Regions from separate parts of the Pseudomonas sp. MRSN 12121 genome, predicted to be linked through region 2. Evidence: riboswitches for the same ligand, from Rfam matches in the RefSeq annotation. Region 2 holds a riboswitch; the other holds the start of a gene.
The links. A riboswitch is a leader RNA that binds a small molecule or an ion and turns the genes downstream of it on or off. The one in region 2 is predicted to bind manganese.
Positions count from the first base shown of each region.

Region 1: linked by a shared signal. The riboswitch ahead of mntP (manganese efflux pump MntP) and the one ahead of TO66_RS26010 (TMEM165/GDT1 family protein) in region 2 are both predicted to bind manganese.

Region 1 covers NZ_CP010892.1:2,808,021-2,818,867, reverse strand. The annotation lists gene dctP (C4-dicarboxylate TRAP substrate-binding protein DctP) at 1-306, opposite strand, end outside; gene TO66_RS12970 (CoA ester lyase) at 553-1,368, opposite strand; gene TO66_RS12965 (CaiB/BaiF CoA-transferase family protein) at 1,476-2,681, opposite strand; gene TO66_RS12960 (MmgE/PrpD family protein) at 2,702-4,051, opposite strand; gene TO66_RS12955 (acyl-CoA dehydrogenase family protein) at 4,062-5,225, opposite strand; gene TO66_RS12950 (MaoC family dehydratase N-terminal domain-containing protein) at 5,247-6,086, opposite strand; gene TO66_RS12945 (LysR family transcriptional regulator) at 6,248-7,144, shown strand; gene TO66_RS12940 (GNAT family N-acetyltransferase) at 7,278-7,844, shown strand; gene TO66_RS32575 (double zinc ribbon domain-containing protein) at 7,852-8,121, opposite strand; gene mntP (manganese efflux pump MntP) at 8,178-8,750, opposite strand; yybP-ykoY riboswitch at 8,756-8,925, opposite strand; gene TO66_RS12930 (GFA family protein) at 9,043-9,531, shown strand; gene TO66_RS12925 (MipA/OmpV family protein) at 9,884-10,681, shown strand; gene TO66_RS12920 (ATP-binding protein) at 10,796-10,847, opposite strand, start outside.
Region 2 covers NZ_CP010892.1:5,730,978-5,741,824, reverse strand. The annotation lists gene TO66_RS26055 (YajG family lipoprotein) at 1-81, shown strand, start outside; gene TO66_RS26050 (hypothetical protein) at 234-440, opposite strand; gene TO66_RS26045 (hypothetical protein) at 627-914, shown strand; gene TO66_RS26040 (1-acyl-sn-glycerol-3-phosphate acyltransferase) at 980-2,149, opposite strand; gene TO66_RS26035 (CPXCG motif-containing cysteine-rich protein) at 2,291-2,473, shown strand; gene TO66_RS26030 (putative signal transducing protein) at 2,484-2,744, shown strand; gene TO66_RS26025 (SOS response-associated peptidase) at 2,779-3,399, shown strand; gene TO66_RS34345 (methyl-accepting chemotaxis protein) at 3,474-4,217, opposite strand; partial or broken gene TO66_RS34340 (HAMP domain-containing protein) at 4,329-4,526, opposite strand; gene TO66_RS26015 (M48 family metallopeptidase) at 5,880-6,695, shown strand; gene TO66_RS26010 (TMEM165/GDT1 family protein) at 6,788-7,372, opposite strand; yybP-ykoY riboswitch at 7,462-7,583, opposite strand; gene TO66_RS26005 (class I SAM-dependent methyltransferase) at 7,636-8,634, opposite strand; gene TO66_RS26000 (2-hydroxyacid dehydrogenase) at 8,668-9,633, opposite strand; partial or broken gene TO66_RS25995 (LysE family translocator) at 9,717-10,347, shown strand; gene TO66_RS25990 (hypothetical protein) at 10,483-10,847, shown strand, end outside.

The sequences.
Region 1 (10,847 bases), 2.9 Mb from region 2:
CTGGATTTTCTTGGTGTACTGCTCGAACTTGGCCAGGGACGGCGCGAGCAACTGCACGTCGCCCAGGAGCAGCGCCTCCATTTCCTTGCCGTCGCCGAACAGCGAGGAGTTGGGGTACACCTCGACCTTGACCCGGCCCGGCAGGCGTTCCTCGGCGAGCTTCTTGAACAGCAGGGCGCCCTGGCCCTTGGGGGTGTTTTCCGCCACCACATGGGCGAACTTGATAACGATGGGATCGGCGGCCTGCGCGATACCGGCGGCCAGCAATGCGGCGGCGCAGAACAACGCCCGGGAGAGCTTGAACATGGACATCACCTTCTTATTGTTGTGCTTGATCGCAGAGTGCCTAAGCACACGCGTATTGAGAATTTCGAATTTTTGATACCCGCGTTCACCTCCATCGAACGCCACCGCAGTACCGTTTTTTGTAGGAGCGGCCGGTCGACGCTCGATTGCCCGCGAAGAGCACACCACGGAATGCCTGATACACCGCGTCATCGTTCATCGCGCGCAAGCTGCGCTCCTACAGAAGCGGAAGCGGCCCAGGGCTCCCTAGGAAGCCAGCGCCAGCAAGCGCTGCGCTCGCAGCAACACTGGCGCATCGACCATTTGCCCGTCGATCTGATAGGCGCCGGCGCCGTGGCTGCCGGCCGCCACTACTCGCTGCGCCCAGGCCAGGTCCTCGGCGCTCGGGGCCAGGGCCTGGTGGATCACCGCCACCTGCCTGGGGTGGATGCACAAGGCGCCGCCGAAGCCCATTTCGTAGGCATGGCGGATGCAGCGGCGCAGCCCCTCGGGGTCGTCGATGGCCGGGTGCACGCCATCCAGCGGCGGCACCAGGCCGGCGGCGCGCGAATGCAGGATCAGCGCCAGCCGCGCCTGGTCCAGGGCGAATTGCGCTGCGGGCGAACCGCTGCTGAGGTTCAGGTCCAGCGCCAGGTCCAGGCCGCCGAAGGACAGGCGTTGCACCGCCGGAGCCCGGGCGATTTGCGCCAGGGCCAGCAGCCCGCGGGCGCTTTCGATGATCGGCCAGATCCGCTTGCCGGTGGCCGCCACGGTCGCCACTTGCGCCGCGCTTTCGACCTTGGGCAGCAGAATGCCGACCACCCCGGCGTAGCGTTTGCAGAACCCCAGGTCGGCGGCATGCTCGACATGTTCCGGGGCATTGACCCGTACCCACAGGCGCACCTGGGGCTGGCTGTCGAGGAACTGCCCGAGGTTGTCCCGGGCCTGGCGCTTGAGCGGCTCTTCCACGGCGTCCTCGAAATCGACGATCACCGCATCGGCGCCGCTGGCCAGGGCCTTGCCGAAACGCTCGGGGCGACTGCCCGGCACGAACAGGGCGGAACGAACAATAGGGTTGGACATGGTGAATTCCTTGTAAATGATGGAAACCCGCAAGGTCGGTGCAACTCCCCCAGGGCCTCATCGCCAGCAAGCTTGGCTCCTACAGAGGCCGTGCAAGCCAGCGGATCTCAGATCACGCCCTGGGCCTGCAGCTGTTCGATGGCTTCGGCGGACAACCCCAGCTCGGCGAGGATCGCGCCGCTGTGCTGCCCCAGCCCCGGTACGCCGTCCATGCGTGGCGCGAACGCGGCGTTGTGCGCCGGCGGCAGCAGCGACGGCAGCTTGCCGGCCGGGCTGTCCACCTCACGCCAGCGATCGCGGGCCTTGAGCTGCGGGTGTTGCCACACGCCCTGCATGTCGTTGACCCGGGCGCTGGCGATCTGCGCCTGCTCCAGCCGGGCGATCACCTCCTCCACCGTCAGCTGGGCGAAGCTGTCGACGATGATCTGCCGCAGCGCGTCGCGATTGGCCGAACGCTTGAAATTGGCCGCGAAGCGTTCGTCGCCGGCCAGCTCCGGCATCAGCAGCACCTTGTCGCAAAACGCCGCCCACTCGCGTTCGTTCTGCAGGCCGAGCATCACCGTGCCGCCATCGCCCGCCGGGAACGGCCCGTAGGGATAGATAGTCGAGTGCGCCGCGCCGGCCCGGGGCGGTGGCGGCGCGCCGTCGAAGGCGTAGTACATCGGGTAGCCCATCCACTCCACCAGGCTTTCCAGCATGCTCACGTCGATGCGGCTGCCCTGCCCGGTGCGGCCACGCAGCAACAGCGCCGAGAGGATGCCGCTATAGGCGTACATGCCGGCGGCGATGTCGGCGATCGAGCAACCGGCCTTGGCCAGCTGGTCGTCACCCGGGCCGCCGGTGACCGACAAGAAGCCGCCTTCGCTCTGGATCAGCAGGTCGTAGGCCTTTTTCGTTTCATAAGGGCCGCCCTCGCCGTAGCCGGAAATGTCGCAGACGATCAGCCGCGGAAAACGTGCGTGCAGCGCCTCGAACGACAGGCCCAGGCGCGCCGCCGCGCCCGGCGCGAGGTTCTGCACCAGCACGTCGGCTTCGCCCAGCAGGCGCTGCAGGATGTCGCCGGCGGCGTCCTGCTTGAGGTCCAGGGTCAGGCTTTCCTTGGAACGGTTGGTCCACACGAAATGCGAGGCCAGGCCGCGCACGCGCTCGTCGTAGCCACGGGCGAAATCGCCGCTGCCGGGGCGTTCGACCTTGATCACCCGGGCGCCGAGGTCGGCCAACTGCCGGGTGCAGAACGGCGCGGCGATGGCGTGCTCCAGGCTGACCACGGTGATGCCGTCCAGCGGCCGGGGTTGTGCGGGGGTGGTTGTCATAAGGCGTCCTCGGGGCTGGCTCAAAACAGTTCGTTCAAGTGCGCGCTGTCGCGCAGGTTCCACACCCGGCTTATCAGGGCCGCACCCTGCTCCGGGGTGCGCGCGCCGGAGAACCGCAGCAGGCGCTGGAACTTGTCCGCCAGCTCCGCCCGCGACAGGCCGTTGCCCGGATCGCCCTTGGGCTCGTCGATGGCGCCGTGCAGCGTGCGGCCATCCTCGGTGACCACCCGCACCCGGCCCAGCCAGCGCTGCGGATAGGCGCGCTCCACGTCGGGGTCGAGGTGCATCGACACCTTGTCGCGAAACGCCGCCACCGCCGGATCGTGCAAGGCCCGCTCATGGAATTCCGGCAAGCCGGCCTGGCCGTGCACCGCGATCAGGCCCAGCACGGTGCCCATGGAGAACTTGGCCTGGTGCACGGTCTGCGGCACGTTGACCCGCCCCAGCACATCGATGGCCGCCTGGTGCACATGGGTTTCCACCCGGGCGATTCCTTCATGGCCCAGGCCTTCGCGCTGCATCAGCGCCAGCAAGGCATCGGCGGCCGGATGGGTATGGCGGCAAGAGGCGTGGAACTTGAACGAGGTTTCCAGCAAGGCCCAGCGCGCGCCGAGCCGGTCGGACAGCCTGCCCGGCTCGGCATCCCACGACATGCCCGCGGCCATGCCCTGCTCGCCCTCGAGGATATTGCGCGCGCCGCTCAGCCCGTCGCGGGTCAGGTAGGCCGCGAGCAAACCGTCGGCCGCGGCCTTGGCGGTGTGCAGCTGCTTGGAGTCGGCGGCGTCGCGCAGGAACTCCCAGAGCCCGGCGGCCTGGGTCCCGGCGCTGCCCAGCAGGTGGATGAACTGCTCCTGGTCGAAGTCCATCAGCTTGCCCAGCGCCACGGCCGCGGCGAGGGTGCCGACGGTGGCCGTGGTATGGAAGATCCGGTAATGGGAACGCCCCATGAACTCGCCGATGCGGATGCCCGCCTCATAGCCGGCGACCGCCGCCAGCAGCAGCTCGCGGCCGGATTTGCCAAGGTCCTGGGCGGCGGCCAGCGCGGCGGGAAACACCACGGTGGCCGGGTGCAGCACCGAGCCGTTGTGCAAGTCGTCCTGCTCCACCAGGTGCGAAGACGCAGCGTTCACCAGCGCGGCGAAATACGCCGAAGTGCCACATCCATTGACCAGGATCCGCGTCGGGCCATCGGCCGGGCCCATCTGCCGGGCGTAACGCTCGAACAACGGAATCGGATGCGCGCCCTGGCTGGCCAGGGCCGAGCCGAGCCAGTCGAGGAACAGCTCTTCGGTGCGCGCGAGCACGGGGTCGGGCAACTGCGGGTAACTCAGGCCGGCAAGGAACCCGGCCAGGGCTTGGGTATGGCTCATGCTCGCTTCCTCAGAAACTGCGCGGCAGTTCGAGCAGGTGCTCGGCGACATAGGACAGGATCAGGTTGGTGGAGATCGGCGCCACCTGGTACAGGCGGGTCTCGCGGAACTTGCGCTCGACGTCGTACTCGCAGGCGAAACCGAAACCGCCGTGGGTCTGCAGGCAGGCGTTGGCCGCCTCCCACGAGGCCTTGGCCGCCAGGTACTTGGCCATGTTGGCGCTGGCGCCGGCGTTGAGGCCGCTGTCGTATTCGGCGCAGGCGCGCCAGCGCATCAGGTCGGCGGCCTCGATCTCGACATGGGCTTCGGCGATGGGGAACTGCACGCCCTGGTTCTGCCCGATGGGCCGGCCGAACACCACCCGGTCGCGGGCGTACTGGCTGGCCTTGTCGACGAACCAGCGGCCGTCGCCGATGCACTCGGCGGCAATCAGCGTGCGCTCGGCGTTGAGGCCGTCGAGGATGTACCTGAAGCCCTTGCCCTCCTCGCCGATCAGGCTGTCGGCGGGGATCCGCAGGTTGTCGAAGAACAGCTCGTTGGTCTCGTGGTTGACCATGTTGGCGATCGGCTGCACGGTCAGGCCGTTGCCGATGGCCTCGCGCAAGTCGACGAGGAAGATCGACATGCCTTCGGACTTCTTCTTGACCTCGGCCAGCGGCGTGGTGCGCGCCAGCAGGATCATCAGGTCGGAATGCTGGATGCGCGAGATCCACACCTTCTGGCCGTTGATCACGTACTGGTCGCCCTGGCGCACCGCGGTGGTCTTGATCCGCGTGGTGTCGGTGCCGGTGGTGGGTTCGGTGACGCCCATCGATTGCAGGCGCAGTTCGCCGCTGGCCAGCTTCGGCAGGTAGAAGCGCTTCTGCGCCTCGCTGCCGTGCCGCAGCAGGGTGAACATGTTGTACATCTGCCCATGTACGGTGCCGGAGTTGCCGCCGCAGCGGTTCACTTCCTCAAGGATCACCGAGGCTTCGGCCAGGCCCAGGCCCGAGCCGCCGTATTCGGCCGGGATCATCGCCGCCAGCCAGCCGGCGTCGGTCAGGGCCTTGACGAAGGCTTGCGGAAAGCCTTTTTCTTCGTCGATCCGGCGCCAGTAGGCGGCGTCGAACTCGGCACACAAGGCACGCACGCCTTCGCGGATGGCATTCAGTTCTTCGTTGCTGTTGGGGTTCATCGAACGGCTCTCCGCCTGTGATTATTGGGCAATGGGATCGAACAGCACCTCGGCCTGCTGGGCCAGGCCGGCGTCGTTACCGGCCCACAGCTCGGCCACGCCGGGCCCGACGATGCGCCCGCCGACCTCGAACGGCTGCGGCGCGATCAAGGGCCGCACGCCGCGATAGGCGAAACGCCGCAGCCGCGCCTGCGGGTGGGCGCGGCAGAAGGCGCGCAAGCCGAGGGTGGCGATCAGCGGACCGTGCACCACCAGCCCCGCATAACCTTCGGTCGCGGTGACGTAGGGAAAGTCGTAATGGATGCGATGGCCGTTGAAGGTCACCGCGCTGTAGCGGAACAGCAGGGTCGCGTCGGGCTCGACGACCTCGCGCCATTCCCCGCGGGGCAACGCCTCGCCACTGCCCGGCTTGGGCGGGGTCGGCTCGCGGTAGACGATGTCCTGTTCCTCGCCGATCGCCAGGCGACCGTCCTGGGAATACTCATGGCGCACCGTGACGAACAGCAGCGCGCCGCTGCGCCCGGTCTTTTCCTCGACCCGGGCGATGGTCGACACGCAGTCCGCATCGAAACCGGCGCGCAGGGGCTCGAAGAACTCCACCCGGCCACCGGCCCACATGCGGTTGCGGTTGGCCGCCGGCGGCAGGAAGCCGCCCCGCGCCGGATGGCCGTCTTCGCCCAAGGCGCTGGCGGCCAGCGGCTCCTGGAAGAAACACCATTGCCACAGCGGCGGTAGCGCCTCGCCATGGGCCGGCGCGGGTTCGCCGAAGGTCGCGGCGATACGCTTGAGCAGGTTACGGCTGAGCTGGTCATGGGTTTGCTGGCGGCGGCCTGTCCAGGCGCCGGGATCGGTCACGCTCATCGGGTCGGAGTCCTGTCGTGCAGTGGTGATGGAGCCGATCATGCAAGCGACGGCGCGTTCCGAGAATTTGCATTTCAATAAACCGGCGTTCGGTTATGCTGAACGCCCTTTGCGCCCGCCCGCTTCCCGGCGGTCCTTTCGCCAGCCCCAGGAGCCCGCCCATGCATTTCGATCTGGCCGACCTGCGCCTGTTCATCCATATCGCCGAATCGCCGAGCCTGACCCAGGGCGCCCGGCGCGCCTTCCTCTCGCCAGCGGCGGCCAGCGCGCGGATCAAGGCCCTGGAAGGCCAGCTCGAAACCCGCCTGTTGTACCGCGACAGCCGCGGCGTCGAGGTCACCCCGGCGGGCGAACGCCTGTTGCAGCATGCGCGGCTGATCATGCGCCAGGTGGACTACCTGAAAAGCGAATTCACCCAGTACGGCGGCGATTCCACCGGGCACATGCGGATCTTCGCCAACACCACGGCGGTGACCGAGTTCCTCCCGGAGATCCTCGCCGGCTTCCTGTCGAAGCGCCCCGGGGTCACGGTGGACCTGCAGGAGCGCCTGTCCCGCGACATCGTGCGGGGCGTGCTCGACGGCACCGCCGACATGGGCATCATCGCCGGCCCGGTGGAAGCCAGCGGCCTGCAAGTGCTGCACTTCAGCACCGACCACCTGGTGCTGATCCTACCGGTGGACCACCCCCTGGCCAGGCAACCGGCGGTGACCCTGGAACAGACCCTGGCCTACCAGCACATCGGCCTGCACGAAGGCAGCACCTTGCTGAGCTTTCTGCGCGAACACGTGGAACGCACCGGCAAGCAGCTGTCGCTGCGGATCCAGGTGTCGAGCTTCGAGGCGATCTGCCGCATGGTCGAGGCCGGCGTGGGCATCGGCATCATTCCCGAGTCGGCGGCCATCCGGCACAGCCGCACCATGCAACTGGTGACGGTGAAACTCGACGAGGCCTGGGCCGTGCGCGAACGCAGCATCATCGTGCGCGAACTCGAGGCCCTGCCCGGCAGCGTGCGGGCGCTGATCGGCACCCTGATGCCCGCACCGGAGCAGGCCTGAGCGCCCCGGGCCAGGCGACCTTCCGGCGGCAAACCGGCTCCGGCGCGGCTGGCCGTTGACCTGAATCAAAGGCTCCGCGCCTGGGCGGTGTAGATGTTCAGGTCATCATTTGCCGCACCAAGGAGCCTCGCCCATGACCAGTACCGCCATTCACTCGCCCGCCCCGGCCGCCTTCACCCCGCAGCAAGGCGAACACTGGATCGACACCCTCAACGACGGCAGCCCGGTGCTGATCCGCCCGTTGCGCGCCGAAGACCGCGACCGGGAAAAAGCCTTTATCGAGAACCTTTCGCCACTCACCCGGCACCACCGGTTTCTCGGCGAAGTGAAAGAGGTCGGCGACGCCCTGCTCGCGCAACTGATGGATGTCGACGGCCGCCGGCGCGTGGCCTACGTGGCGCTGGTGCACGACAACGGCACGCTGCGGGAAATCGGCATCAGCCGCTACGCCGCGATCGACACCGCCCCCGACACCTGCGAATTCGCCGTCACCGTGGCCGACGACTGGCAGCACAAGGGGCTGGACGCGGTGCTCATGCACCACCTGATCGCCCGGGCGAAGGACCAGGGCCTGCGGCAGATGTACTCCCTGGACTGCCCGGCCAACCACCGCATGCGCCAACTGGCCACGACACTCGGCTTCAGCCGCGCCATCGATCCGGACGACGCGACCCAGGTGCGCTACGCCATCGCACTGTAGAGCGTCCTCAGCGCGCCGCGCCGCCGCATTGCCCGCAGAAGCGCGCAGCGGCGGCCAGCGGGCTGCCGCATTGGCCGCAGGCGGCAGGGTGCAACGAGGTGCCGCACTGCTGGCAGAACCGCGCCCCGGCCGCATTGTTCGCCCCACAGTCCGGGCATGACGGGCCGGCAGGCCGCCGGCCATGGCCGTTCCCCGAGTGCCCGCCGTGATGCCCGTTTTGATAGCCACCATGGCCGCGACCGTGATGACCGCCCAGCAAACGCTCGAAAAAACTCATATCGATGACTCCAGCGTGAGAGAGCCGACAGTAAAAAACCTGAAGTAACTACAAGGTCAAGCCACGGCCGACAGGTGCTCGTAGAGGATGGTCGAGCCGACGATGATCAGCACCACGCCTCCCAGGATTTCCGCGCGCTGCCCCATGACCGTGCCGATGGCGCGCCCGAGCATTACGCCCAGAGTGACCATGGTCATGGTCGCCAGGCCGATCGCCGTGGCCGCGACCCAGATATTGACGTTGACGAAGGCCAGCCCCACGCCCACCGCCAGGGCATCGATGCTGGTGGCAAAGCCCGTGGCCGCGAGCAGCCAGAATCCCGGCTGGCGCGGTGCTTCCTGTCGAGCTTCCTGCTCCAGGCTCAAGCCGTTGTGAATCATGTGCAGGCCGAGCGCCAGCAGCAGGCCGAAGGCGATCCAGTGGTCCCAGTTGGCCACCCATTGCGCGGCCGCCTGGCCGATGAGCCAGCCGACCACCGGGGTGATGGCTTCGATCACGCCGAAGATCAGGCCGATGCGCAAGGCTTCGGACAAACGCGGTTTATGCAGGCTGGAGCCCTTGCCGACCGCGGCCGCAAAGGCATCGGTGGACATGGCGAAGGCAAGGAACACGATCGAGGCTGGGTTCATGTGGGATCTTCCGGTCGGGCTTGAGTCCACGACATGCCCGCGCGCCCGACTTCAGCGCAGGGATGTCGATGGTCTCGCCAACCAGAAGGTGCCCGTACCACGGCAGGGTGCCGAGAATGTTGATACGGGCGCTGCCGGACGAACCGGCAACAGGCTACTCCCCAAAGAGAGCGGGCAGCCTAAGGCAGCGTGCGTGAAAATTTCATCAAGGCCGCCCGTCCCCGCACGGCTGGGCAGCCTGCCGGCCCGGGACTAGGCTGAGGGCATCGTCCACCCGTAGCCGGAGGTGATCATGCAACTCGAAGGTTCCTGCCATTGCGACGCCGTCCACTTCAGCCTGGCCAGCGCCCACCCCTACCCTTACCAGCGCTGCTACTGCTCGATCTGCCGCAAGACCCAGGGCGGTGGCGGCTATGCGATCAACCTCGGTGGCGACGCCGCCAGCCTGAAAGTCCGCGGGCGCCAGCATATTTCGATCTACCACGCGCGGATCAAGGCCCCCGGCGCGCAACGGGCGCGCCGCAGCAGCGCCGAACGGCACTTCTGCAGCCTCTGCGGCTCCGGCCTGTGGCTGTTCAGCCCGCAATGGCCGGAACTGATCCACCCCTTCGCCTCGGCCATCGACACGCCGTTGCCGGTGCCCCCGGAACACACGCACCTGATGCTCGACTCGCGGGCGCCCTGGGTCGAGATCGACTGGCATCCTCATGACCTGCAGTTCGAGCACTACCCGCAAGAATCCATCGCCCAGTGGCACCAGCGCCTGGATCTGCAACGGTAGGTGAAGGCCTTTCACAGTCTTTGACAGTTTTCCGACAAAGCTGGCAAAGATTGCCCGCCACCGCGTCCCTAGCATGAGCGCATCCATTTCTCCACGGGTGCGTCATGTCAGGCAGGTTATGCGGTCTTTTCCTGGTGTTACTGCTCGGCAGCCTCAGCTGCCAGGGCACGGCACCGCCCACGGTTGTTGCCCCACCTGTTGCAGCGACGCCCCAGCCCAGGGGCGAGACGCTCACGCCTGAACCTCCGAGCCCGCCCGCACCCAAGGCCGCCAGCCGGCCTCGCGACGGCCTGGGCAGTTCCTATTCGAGAAATGGTCGACCCTCCTCCAACCTGTTGAGTTACTGACCTTGATGAAGCCTCTGATCACACCTCGAACCTGGTGCCTGTCCCTGAGCTCGCTGTGCCTGCTGGCCGCCGGCACCGCCCACGCCGAAGACTGGAAATACAGCCTGCAACTGGGCGCCGCGAGCCAGCCGCGCTACAGCGGCAGCGACGAACGCAGCGTGACGCCGCTGCTCGGCGCCAGCATCGACAGCCCCTACGGCTTGTTCTTCGACACCGCCCAGGGCCTGGGCTGGCAAGGCGAATGGGGCGACCTGGCGTTCAGCACCTGGGTCGGCCCGAGCGCCAGCCGCAAGGATCGCAAGACCGGCTACAAGGGCTCCGACCGGCTCAACGGCATGGGCTCGATCAAGTCGCGGGCGCAGGTCGGCGCCAACCTCAGCTACACCCTGGGCTCGGTGGTGATCGGCGCGACGGTGGAGCATGCCTTCAAGAAGAACGACGACCCGGACACCGGCTCGGCCTACAACCACCTGCAATTGAACATCGCCACCACGCTCTACAAGGGCGCCTACGGCAGCCTCGACGGCAGTCTCAACAGCCGCTTCGGCGATGGCGACTACATGCAGACCTGGTACGGCGTCAGCCGCCACCAGGCGGCCAACAGCCGCTTCGGCGCCTACCACGCCAAGGGCGGCATGCTCAGCCAGGGCGGCGACCTCACCTGGACCCTGCCGATCAATGCCAATACCAGCGTCTCCACGGTGCTGGCGGTGGATTACCTGAGCAAGGAAGCCGGCGACAGCCCGATCGTCGACAAGCGCCTGCAGACCTCGCTGGCGGCCAGTGTCGAGTACAGCTTCTAAAAGGTAGCGACCGCTCTGCCGTCATCGCGGGCAAGCCTCGCTCCTACGTACCTTGTAGGAGCGAGCGGGCGGCGATCCGGCTTGCCCGCGATAGCCACGCCGCAAAACTCCCGGTTACTCGGGACGCGCCCAGGTCATGCGAAACGACGCCCCGCCCCATTGCGAG
Region 2 (10,847 bases):
AAGCTGGTCGGCGATGTACTGAGCGATGCCCTGACCCGTCTGTTCAAGGACCCGAGCATCGGCCAGATCCTCGGCGAGTAATGCGAGCCCTGTAGCCGCTGCCGAGCCCCAGCGAGGCTGCGACAAGGCCCGAAGGGCCTTGCTTGACGGCATAAGCGCCGTACACAAAAAAAGCCCGGTACCATTGGCAACCGGGCTTTTTTATTTCCTATTGATTCCTGCCGTACCCGAACTCACGCCGCCTCGACATAGAAATCCAGCACGCTGACCCCTGTCAGCAGGTCGGTTTCCGGCAGGTCCGCGTGCTGGTGCCCGCCGAGGGCGCAATACACCAGCCAGTGGCGGTCCTGGACGTTGAAGGCCAGGCCACCGACCAAGGCTTCCTGTTCGTCGCTGGGGGCGATCAGGTAGAGGCGATCCTGGTTTTCTGCATGCAGCATGACAAGCTCCGTGGCGATTTCGAGGGGCGCAAGACTGGCCTGTTTAGATGACGAACGTGTGACAGGACGAATTAGCCGGCCAGCGGTTTGTTATCTGTCGGAAAAACCGTGCACAAAGTGGGCCTTTGGGTAGAATCCGCGCCGCGGGTCGCAGGGCCCGCTGTCCGGTTTCATTCGAGGTTCGTGATGTCGTTGCAACTGATCTGGTCGCTGGCCAGCGCCCACCCCGCCAAACTGATCAATGTGCTTGCCTTGTTGTTCGCCTGTCCCGGCAGCTGGTTGCTGCACGCCACCCGGCGTCGCGAACAGCGGGCGCTGGCCCTGCTGGCGGCCCGCAGCGAGGCGCGTCCCCGGCAGGCATCGGCGCAGGTGCTGGACGACGCGACTTCACGCATGAATCGCTTCTTCTACCGCTTCGGTTTCGCCTGCCTGGGGCTGGCGCTGCTGGTGTCCTGGATCAGTACGCGATTCTGAGCGAGCCTGCCCGGCAGAAACGACAACGGCGCCCGCGGGCGCCGTTGTCGTTCATGCGGCAAGGATCATGGCAAGGCCAGGCCCGCCTTGACCCGATACTGGTTGCGCACCGGTGTCGCGTATTGCAGCACCAGGTAGGGGCGATGTTCCGCCGGGCAGGCGTCCAGGCGTCGTTGCCACTCTTGCTCGGCCTTGGCCAGTTCTTCGGCGGGGAACACCTGGGCCGCGCTGGGCACCTGCAACGCCGGATCGGCTTCGCTCCATTGGGCGTAGGCCAGGTAATGCACGGGAAACAGGCGGTAACCACCGAGAATCTGCCGGTCCATTTCCACTGCCAACTGCTTGGTGTCCTCGAAGATTTCGCTGATCGGCGCGGCGAAATTCACGTGGACCCGGCCCTTGTAACCGGTGATGCCCTTGGCGATGCTGATGTCGTCCTCGCCGGGCGCCTTGGTGTAGCTGCCGGTGGTGGCGCGGATATACAGCTCGCGGGCCTTGGCCTGGTCGCAAGGGTCGTATTCGTAGCTGATCGACACCGGGGTCAGGTTCAGCGACTGGATGACTTCGCCGAAGGGTTCGTCCTTGCGGCTCATGTGGAACATCTTGAGGATCGCCGACTCGGTACGGTCGTCGCCGTCCTTGGCCCGGCCCTCGGCCTGGGCGATCCAGATCGAGGCGCAGTCGTTGCGGATCGAGTGGTTGATATAGGCCGACAGCAGCTGGTAGGCGGCCATCTTTTCCCGGCGCCCGGTGATCGAGCGATGCACGATGAAACTCTTGTTCAGGCGCATCAGGTCGCTGACGAAGGGCTTTTGCAGCAGGTTGTCGCCAATGGCGATGCGCGGCGTCGGCAGCCCGGCGTGGTACACGGCATAGTTGACGAAGGCCGGGTCCATCACGATGTCGCGGTGGTTGGCGATGAACAGGTAGGCGCTGCCGGACTTGAATTGCTCGACGCCGGTATAGGTCACGCCGTCGGTGGCCCGCTCGATGGTGTGGTCGACATAGAACTCGACCTTGTCCTGCAGGGTCGCCACCGAAGTGACCGCGGCGAACTCGCGGCGCAGCCGATGGGCTATAAGAGGTTTGAGCAGCCAGCCGAAAGCGCCGGCAAAGCGCGGGAAGCGGAAGTGGGTGAGGATATCTAGAAACGCCTTGTCGCCGAGCAGCCGGGCCAGTACCGCGGGTACTTCGCTGTCGTCGTAAGGCCGGATGGCATCGAATTCGCCCATCATGCTCTCTTGTTGGAAACGGCTAGGGTAAGAAAAGGTTTGAATCGAAAAAATAGCCGGGCGCGGTCTGAAAAGTAAGCTCAGATCTCAATAGCCCTGCAAATAGACCGGCGATTATACGCACAAGTCACTCCGGAGGCCGCGATGCTGGAAACCGAACGCTATCAATGTCCCTACTGTGGCGAGGAAGCCGAGGCCGTGCTGGACCTGTCCGGGGGCGACCAGCAATACGTCGAGGACTGCCCCGTCTGTTGTCGGCCCATTGTGTTCATCCTGCAGACCGACGGGCAGGAATGGATGCTCGACGTACGCAGCGAAAACGATTGACGGAGGCGGCATGCAGCGCATCTACGAACCGGAAAACCTGCTGGAAGGCGAGTTGCTCCAGGGCATGCTGGCCAGCGAAGGCATCGAGGCGCACCTGGTGGGGCGGGATCTGCTCGGCGGCACCGGGGAATTGCCGGTGTTCGGCCTGCTTGGCCTGGCGGTGGACAACGACCAGGCGCAATACGCCCGGGAACTGATCGCTGCCTATAACGCCGCGCTGCCGATACCCGGCGACGAACCGGCCAATCATGCCGGCGTACTGATCTGTTAGGCTGGCGGCCGTTTTTCCAAGAGTTGCTTGCCCCATGTGTGGACGTTACGCCCTGTTTCGCTGGAACCCAGCGTTTGCTGCCTTGCCCGGATTTCCGGCGGACCAGCAGGCGCAGTGGAATATTTCGCCCAACGATTCGGTGCTGATCCTGCGCAGCAGCGACGGCCAGCGTAACCTGGCGCGCGCCCGCTGGGGGCTGACGCCGCCCTGGCTGACCGACCTGTCGCGTACCCCCGCCCATGCCCGGGCCGAGACCCTGGCCGAACAGCCGATGTTTCGCGAAGCCTTTCGCCAGCGGCGCTGCCTGCTGCCGGCCAACGGGTTCTACGAATGGCGGGGTGGCACTCGCAAGCGTCCGTACTGGTTGACGCCAGGGGAGGGTTCTTCGCTGTTCTTCGCGGCGATCTGGGAGGCTTATCCGGTGCAGGAGCAGGTCTGGCTGAGCACCGCGGTGGTCACCCAGCCGGCGGCCAGCCAGCGCCGGCCGCTGATTCTCGATGCCCAGGGCCAGGACGCCTGGCTCGACCCCGAGACCCCGCTGCCGGTGCTCCAGGCCTTGCTGGCCAGCCCCCCGGCCGCCTTGCGCGAGCGGGTGCTGGCCAACCTGGTGAACGACCCGAAGCTCAATGCCCCCGAGTGCCTGACGCCGGGCTGATCCGCTCGTCGGTAGGAGCGAGCGGGCGGCGATCCCCTTGCCCGCGATAAGGTCCAAGGGACCTTTCGTCGGTTTCAGACCTTGAACTGATTGATCAGCCGGCGCTGCTGCTCGGCCAGCTTGGTCAGGCCGGCGCTGGCGGCGCTGGATTCGTCGGCGCCGCCGGCCACCTCATTGGCCACCTGGCCGATATTGATCACGTTGCGGTTGATGTCCTCGGCGACGGCGCTCTGCTCTTCGGCGGCGCTGGCGATCTGGGTATTCATGTCGTTGATCACCGACACCGCCTGGGTAATGGTCTCCAGTGCCTCGGCAGCCTTCGCCGCGTGCTGCACGCTTTCGTCGGTGCGGTGCTGGCTGTCCTCCATGACCCGCACCACATCGCGGGTGCCTTGTTGCAGCTGCTGGATCATCGACTGGATTTCTTCCGTCGCCTGCTGGGTCTTCTGCGCCAGGTTGCGCACCTCGTCGGCGACCACGGCGAAGCCGCGGCCCTGTTCCCCGGCACGGGCCGCCTCGATGGCCGCGTTGAGGGCCAGCAGGTTGGTCTGTTCGGCGATGCCGCGGATGGCGATCAGGATCGCGTTGATGTTCTCGCTGTCCTTGGCCAGGGTCTGCACCACGCCCACCGCGCGGCCGATTTCCACGGCCAGGGCGCCGATGGCGGTCGAGGTGTCGCGCACGATGCGCATGCCTTGGCTGGCGGCCTGGTCGGCATGGTTGGCGGCTTGCGCGGCCTGGGTCGCGTTGCGCGCCACGTCCTGGGCAGTGGCAGTCATCTCGTGCACGGCGGTGGCCACCTGGTCGATCTCGGCCATCTGCTTGTGCACGCCCTGGTTGGTTCGAATGGCGATATCTGCGGTGTGTTCGGAAGAATCGCTGACGCTCTGCACCGACGTCACCACCTGGCTGATCATCGCCTGCAATTTGGCCAGGAAGGTATTGAAGCCCTTGGCGATCGAGCCGAGTTCGTCGGCGCGGTCACTGCTCAGGCGCCGGGTCAGGTCGCCTTCGCCCTGGGCGATATCGTCGAGCATGGCCACCATCTGCTTGAGCGGCCGGGCGATGCCGTGGCCCACCAGCCAGATCACCAGCAAGCCGAGACCGGCGATGATCAGGCCGACCATGGCCATGCCAAAGGCGTCGGCCTTGCGCTGGTCGGCCAGGTCGCCCTGCAGTTTCTGCAGGTCGGCCATGACCGCGTCCAGCGGCAGTTGCAGCATCAGGGTCCAGCGGGCGTCGGTCTGGCCGATGCCGAATGGCAGGTACAGTTCGATCCGGCCCTTGCTCTGGTCGACGCTGTAGTTCACTTCGTCGCGCTTGAGGCTGCCCAGCTTGGCGACTTCTTCGCTGTCGAGGATGTCGCTGACCTTCTCGCCGAATTTGCTCGGGTCCTTGGTGTAGGCCACCAGCCGGCCATTGCCGCCGATCAGGGCCATTTCGCCCACGCCCTTGTAGAGCTTCTGGTTGGCGCCCAGGAGCATGTCCTGGATGAAATTCACCGACAGGTCGGCGCCGACTATGCCCTGGAAGGCGCCGTCGAGCAGGATGGGTTCGATAAAGGAGGCGAGCATGACGATCTTGTCGCCAACCTTGTAAGGCGCCGGATCGATCACGCAGGGTTTCCTGCTTTCCTTGGAGCACAGGTAGTACTCGCTGGCGCGCACGCCGGTGGACAGGACCTTCTGGTCGTCCACGTCCACCAGTTTGTCCAGGGCCAGGCTGCCGTCCTCGTTGCGGAACCACCACGGCAGGAAGCGCCCGTTGCCGGCGTCGATCCCCACCACCTTGGTGTCGACGTAGGCGCTGTCGTTATGGTCGATGGCGTTCTTTTCCCAGCCTATATAGGCACCGAGGATCTTCGGGTTCTGCGCGACGTTTTCCTTGATCAGGTTGATCAGTTGTTCGCGGCTGAGCGTCAGTTGCGGATTGCCGCTGGCGTCCTTGCTGCCGAGCAGCGCGTTGACCCGCACCAGGCCGCCGGCGATCAGCAGGGGCGCTTCGAGTTCGCGCTGGATCTGGCTGACCTGGGTCTGCGCCAGCCCGATCAGGCGTTGCTCGATGACCTGCTCGAACTGGATCTGGGTTTGCTGCTGCACCATTTCCTGGGTCCGGGCGCCAGCGAACAGGGCGTACAGCACCAGGGCAACGACCACGCTGAGGACGATGGCGCCGGCCAGGGCGGCCACGGAAAACTGGATCGACTTGAATTTCATAAGGGCTCCGGACGCAGGAATGACGTCTGCCCCGTTGTATCGGCAAGGCCCCCCGCGGTCATGAGGCGAGGCGCGGAAAAATCGTCGTTTTCCAGGCGTGGATGTCGCGCATGGATAGCTGCCAGGCGTTGGCGGAGGCGGTGGGGCAGGCTGGGTGAATTTTTTCTGCGCGGTATCCGAAAACCGCGTGCTAAGCGTCCGGGTATCTGGCGCCGATACACAACTGGGCCTAGGATACGCGCCATGTTTCCAGGGAGTGTTTTCATGAGCAAGAAACAGGTTTCGGTTGCGCTGGCCGCGGCGTTGCTGCTGTCGGGTTGCCAATCGGTCAACACCACCAGTGGTGGTGCCGTCGGTGTCGATCGCAAGCAGTACATGTTCAGCATGTTGTCGACCGATGAGGTCAACCAGTCCTACGCCCAGTCCTATCAGCAGACGATCGGTGAGGCGAGCAGCAAGAATGCCCTGGATAAATCCAGTGCCAATGCCAAGCGCCTTCAGGCGATCGCCAACCGGCTGATTGCCCAGGCACCGGTATTTCGTCCGGACTCCGCGCAGTGGCAGTGGGAAGTCAACCTGATCAAGAACGACGAGCTCAATGCCAACTGCGGCCCTGGCGGCAAGATCATTTTCTACACCGGAATCATCGACAGGCTGCAACTGACCGACGATGAAATCGCCGCGGTCATGGGCCATGAAATTGCCCACGCCCTGCGCGAGCACGGCCGTGAAGCCATGTCCAAGGCCTACGGTGTCAGCGCGCTGAAGCAGATCGCGCTGATCGCCGGCGCCCCGCAGGAAGCGGTGGCCGTGGGCGACAACGGGGTCAACCTGCTGATGACCCTGCCCAACAGCCGCGGCAACGAGAACGAAGCGGACCTGATCGGCCTGGAGCTGGCGGCCCGCGCCGGCTACAACCCGAACGCGGCCATCACCCTGTGGAACAAGATGAGCAAGGCCTCGGAAGGCGCGCCACCTGAATTCCTCAGCACTCACCCGGCCTCCAGCAGCCGGATTTCTTCGTTGGAAGCGGCGATTCCCAAAGTGATGCCGCTGTACCAGCAGGCGAAGAAGTCCTGACCTTCCAGCGGCGTCGCTGACGCCGCTATCTGTTGTCGGAGCGAAGCTTGCTCGCGATGGGAGCGCCACGGTGCAACGCCGTGGCGCGACGCTTACACCCAGCCGCTGCTCTGCATGGCCTTGTACACCGCGACAATGGCCAGGATGAAGAACGCCGATGCCGCCAGGCGACGGATCAGGTTCAACGGCAGTTTCTCCGCCGCGAAGTTGCCGGCCAGGACCACCGGGACGTTGGCGATCAGCATGCCGGCGGTGGTGCCGATGATCACCAGCCACAACTCCGGGTATTGCGCCGCGAGCATCACGGTGGCGATCTGGGTCTTGTCGCCGATTTCCGCGAGGAAGAACGCGATCAGCGTGGTCAGGAACGGGCCGAACTTGCGGGTGGTGCTGGCTTCGTCGTCATCCATTTTGTCCGGCACCAGGGTCCAGAGCGCGGTGGCGGCAAAGCTCGCGGCGAGAATCCAGTGCAGGGTGGCATCCGAGAAGAAACTGCCGAACCAGGCGCCTACCGCGCCTGCGGCGGCATGGTTGGCCAGGGTCGCGGCGACGATGCCGGCGATGATCGGCCAGGGCTTGCGAAAGCGCGCGGCGAGAATGAGAGCAAGCAGTTGCGTCTTGTCGCCGATTTCGGCCAAGGCAACGATCGCGGTGGGAACCAGGAGAGAATCCAGCATCAGGGCATTCCTAAGGGGCGGGTCGACACGGCTATGACACGTACAGCCTTCCCGCCCCGGGTAAGGTGTGCGTGTCATAGGTCTTGTCAAACCCGGCGGTCCGTCTGTGCGGACTCTCGGGTCGCATGCGCCATGATCTGAGGATCAAGTATGTTGACGCATGCCGGGCGAGCTTGGCGCTCGCGGGAGACTACTCCCCTAGGACGGAGCGGATTCTGCCTAGGCGAAATCCATTCGGCAAGCGTTCTTTTGCAAAAAAGTGGTTAGCCGCGCCGGGCGCTGTAGATACGGAAACCATCGCCCTCGGCCCTGATCGAGCAGGGGCCCAGATGCTCTTCGATCAATGGCTGGTAACGCAGGAAGCTGTTGGCCACCAGCCGGAGTTCGCCACCTGTTTTCAGATGTTTTGCCGCTTTTCGCAGCAGGTTTTCCGTTGCCTGGTAGTCGGTATGGACCCCGGTATGGAAGGGTGGGTTGGTCAGGATGGTGTTCAGCCCCAGGGGCGCGGCATCGATGCCGTCACCGGTCAGCACTTCGGCTTGCAGCCCGTTGGCGGCCAGGGTCAGGCGGCTGCTGGCGGCGGCGAAGGCGTCGACATCGAGCAGGGTCACGCTGTTGTGCGGGTAGCGACGCTTGATCGCCGCGCCGAGCACGCCGGCGCCACAGCCGAAATCCAGCAGATGGCCGCCGGGCAGTTGGTCCAGGTGTTCCAGCAGCAGGGCGCTGCCACGATCCAGGCGGCCATGGCTGAATACGCCTGGCAGGCTGACCACCTTCAACGGCCCTTCGGCCAGCGGCAATTCGTATTCCTGGGCCAGGCTTTCCAGGGCGACGGCCTGCGGCGCCTGTTCCACCGTTACCTGCCACAGCTGGCAATGGCGCGCGCTGTCGAGCTTGCGTGGCTTGCCGAACGGAGTGAGCTGCTTGGCCGCGCGTTCGATGCCGCTGCGTTTTTCCCCGACCAGATACAGTTCGCATCCGCCCAGGCGCGAGGCGAGGGCGTTGAGCAGGTAGTCGGTGAGCTCCCGGGATTTGGGCAGGAACAGCACCGCGCTGGTAAACGCCTGCTCGGGGGCGTTCACCCCGAAGTGGCTGCGCCCGGCGAAACGGGCCTCCAACGCGGCCTGGTCGCCGGCGTGCCAGCTCCAGCCATGGGCCTGGGGCAGGCGGCCGAGCAGGTCGTCGGCGGGCAGGCCGGCCAGCAGCAGCGAGCCTTGGAACAAGTCAGCCTGACGAAGCAGTACTTCACTGCGCGGATCCATAATCTGCTCCTGGGAAAAAAGTGGCGCAGTTTATCAACTGACGACCCGCAGCGCTGTACCGCTGAAAAACGCCCGGGCGTTTTCCACCAGTTGGCCGACGATGCGCTGGCGGGCTTCGCGGCTGCCCCAGGCATTGTGCGGCGTCACGATCAGGCGCGGGATGTCCGGGGCCAGCAGTGGGTTGCCGGCGGTTGGCGGCTCGACGCTCAGCACATCGGTGGCGGCGCCGCCCAGGTGACCGCTGCGCAGGGCATCGGCCAGGGCCTGTTCGTCGATCAGGCCGCCGCGGGCGGTATTGACCAGCAACGCGGTGGGTTTGAGCAGGGCCAGTTCGCGGGCGCCGATAAAGTGCCGGGTGTGTTCGTTGAGTGGGCAGTGCAGGGTCAGCGCGTCGATCTGCGGCAGCAGCTCTTCCAGCGGCAACCGATCGGCGCGGGCCGGTCGGCCGGGAATCTGCCCCAGCAACACGCGCATGCCGAAGGCTTCTGCCAGGCGCGCAACGGCGCCACCGAGTTCGCCATGCCCCAGCAGGCCCAGGGTCTTGCCTTGCAGTTCGACGATCGGGAAGTCCAGCAGGCAGAACTGCCGGGCCTGCTGCCAGCGACCATCGGCGACCGCCTGGCGGTAGTCGCTGAAGCGGGTGGCGAGGTTGAGCAGCAGCATGAGGGTGTGCTGGGCCACCGAGGGGGTGCCGTAGCCCTGGCAGTTGGCGACCCGGATGCCGAGTGCGCGGGCGGCGGCGAGGTCGACGTTGTTGGTGCCGGTGGCGGCCACCAGGATCAGTTTCAGTTTGGGGCAGGCGGCCAGGGTATCGGCATCGAGCAGCACCTTGTTGCTGATCGCCACCTGGGCGCCCTGCAGTCGTTCGATCACCTGGTCGGGGCGGGTCCGGTCGTGCAGTTGCAGCTCGTCGAAGCTGTGACGCAGAGCATCGAGGTCGAGATCGCCGAGGTCCAGGGAGCTGTGGTCGAGAAAGACGGCGCGGCGATTGTTAGTCATCAACTGTACCTTTTGCACGAGGGGTCCGAAGGCGTAATCTGCCGAGCCTAACAGATGAAATAATTAGATACACAGGAGCGTCCATGTACCTCGCCGAGTTCTTGACCGTTGCCCTTATCCACCTGCTCGCCGTGGCTAGCCCCGGCCCGGATTTCGCGGTGGTGGTGCGCGAGAGCGTGACCCACGGTCGCCGTGCCGGCACCTGGACGGCCCTGGGCGTGGGCTGCGCGATTTTCCTGCACGTGGGGTATTCGCTGCTGGGCATCGGGCTGATCGTGTCGCAGTCGATCGTGCTGTTCAACGCCCTGAAATGGGCCGCGGCTGCCTACCTGCTGTACATCGGCTACAAGGCCCTGCGGGCGCAGCCTGCCAAGCCCGAGACCGAAAACCTGCACCTGGAGGCCGGTGAGCGCACCGCCCGCGGCGCCTTCACCTCGGGTTTCGTGACCAACGGCCTGAACCCGAAGGCGACGTTGTTCTTCCTGTCGCTGTTCACCGTGGTCATCAACCCGCACACCCCCCCTGGCGATCCAGGCCGGCTACGGGGTGTACCTGGCCGTGGCGACAGCCACCTGGTTCTGCCTGGTGGCGCTGCTGTTCAGCCAGCAGAAGGTCCGCGCCGGCTTCGCCCGCATGGGCCACTGGTTCGACCGCACCATGGGCGCAGTGCTGATCGCCATCGGAGTGAAACTGGCCTTTACCGAGATGCACTGAGTCGATGGCTTTCCAGGCGACCTTTAAGGTCTAGGATCTTTCTGATCGATATCTAAGATTTATCGTACAATCGCCCGCTTTTATGCTGCCCTGACACCTTGAGTGTCCGGCGCGGCGTGCGCGAGCGGACGTTTGATGACGATACAGAAAGTACCGCAGCAGTTGCTCTATCTGGTTTATGGCGACAAAGAGGTGTATCGCCATGAAGCGAAGTTCAGCATCCTGACGGCCCTTGACCAGAGCAGCGATGCCGACGCCCTGGTGATCCGGGTGATGACCGACCGCCCGCAGGATTACCACGGCTGGCCGGTAGAAGTGGTGCCCTTGAGTGCGCAGACGCTGCTCGAATGGCAGGGCGACCAGGGCTACTTCCATCGCCGCAAGGCCTGCGCCTTTGCTGCGGCGCTGGAGCTGGCGGACAAGACCCTGTTTGCCGATACCGACACCCTGTTCGAGGCTGATCCGCAGCGCCTGTTCGATCGTATTGCGCCGGGCCGCTA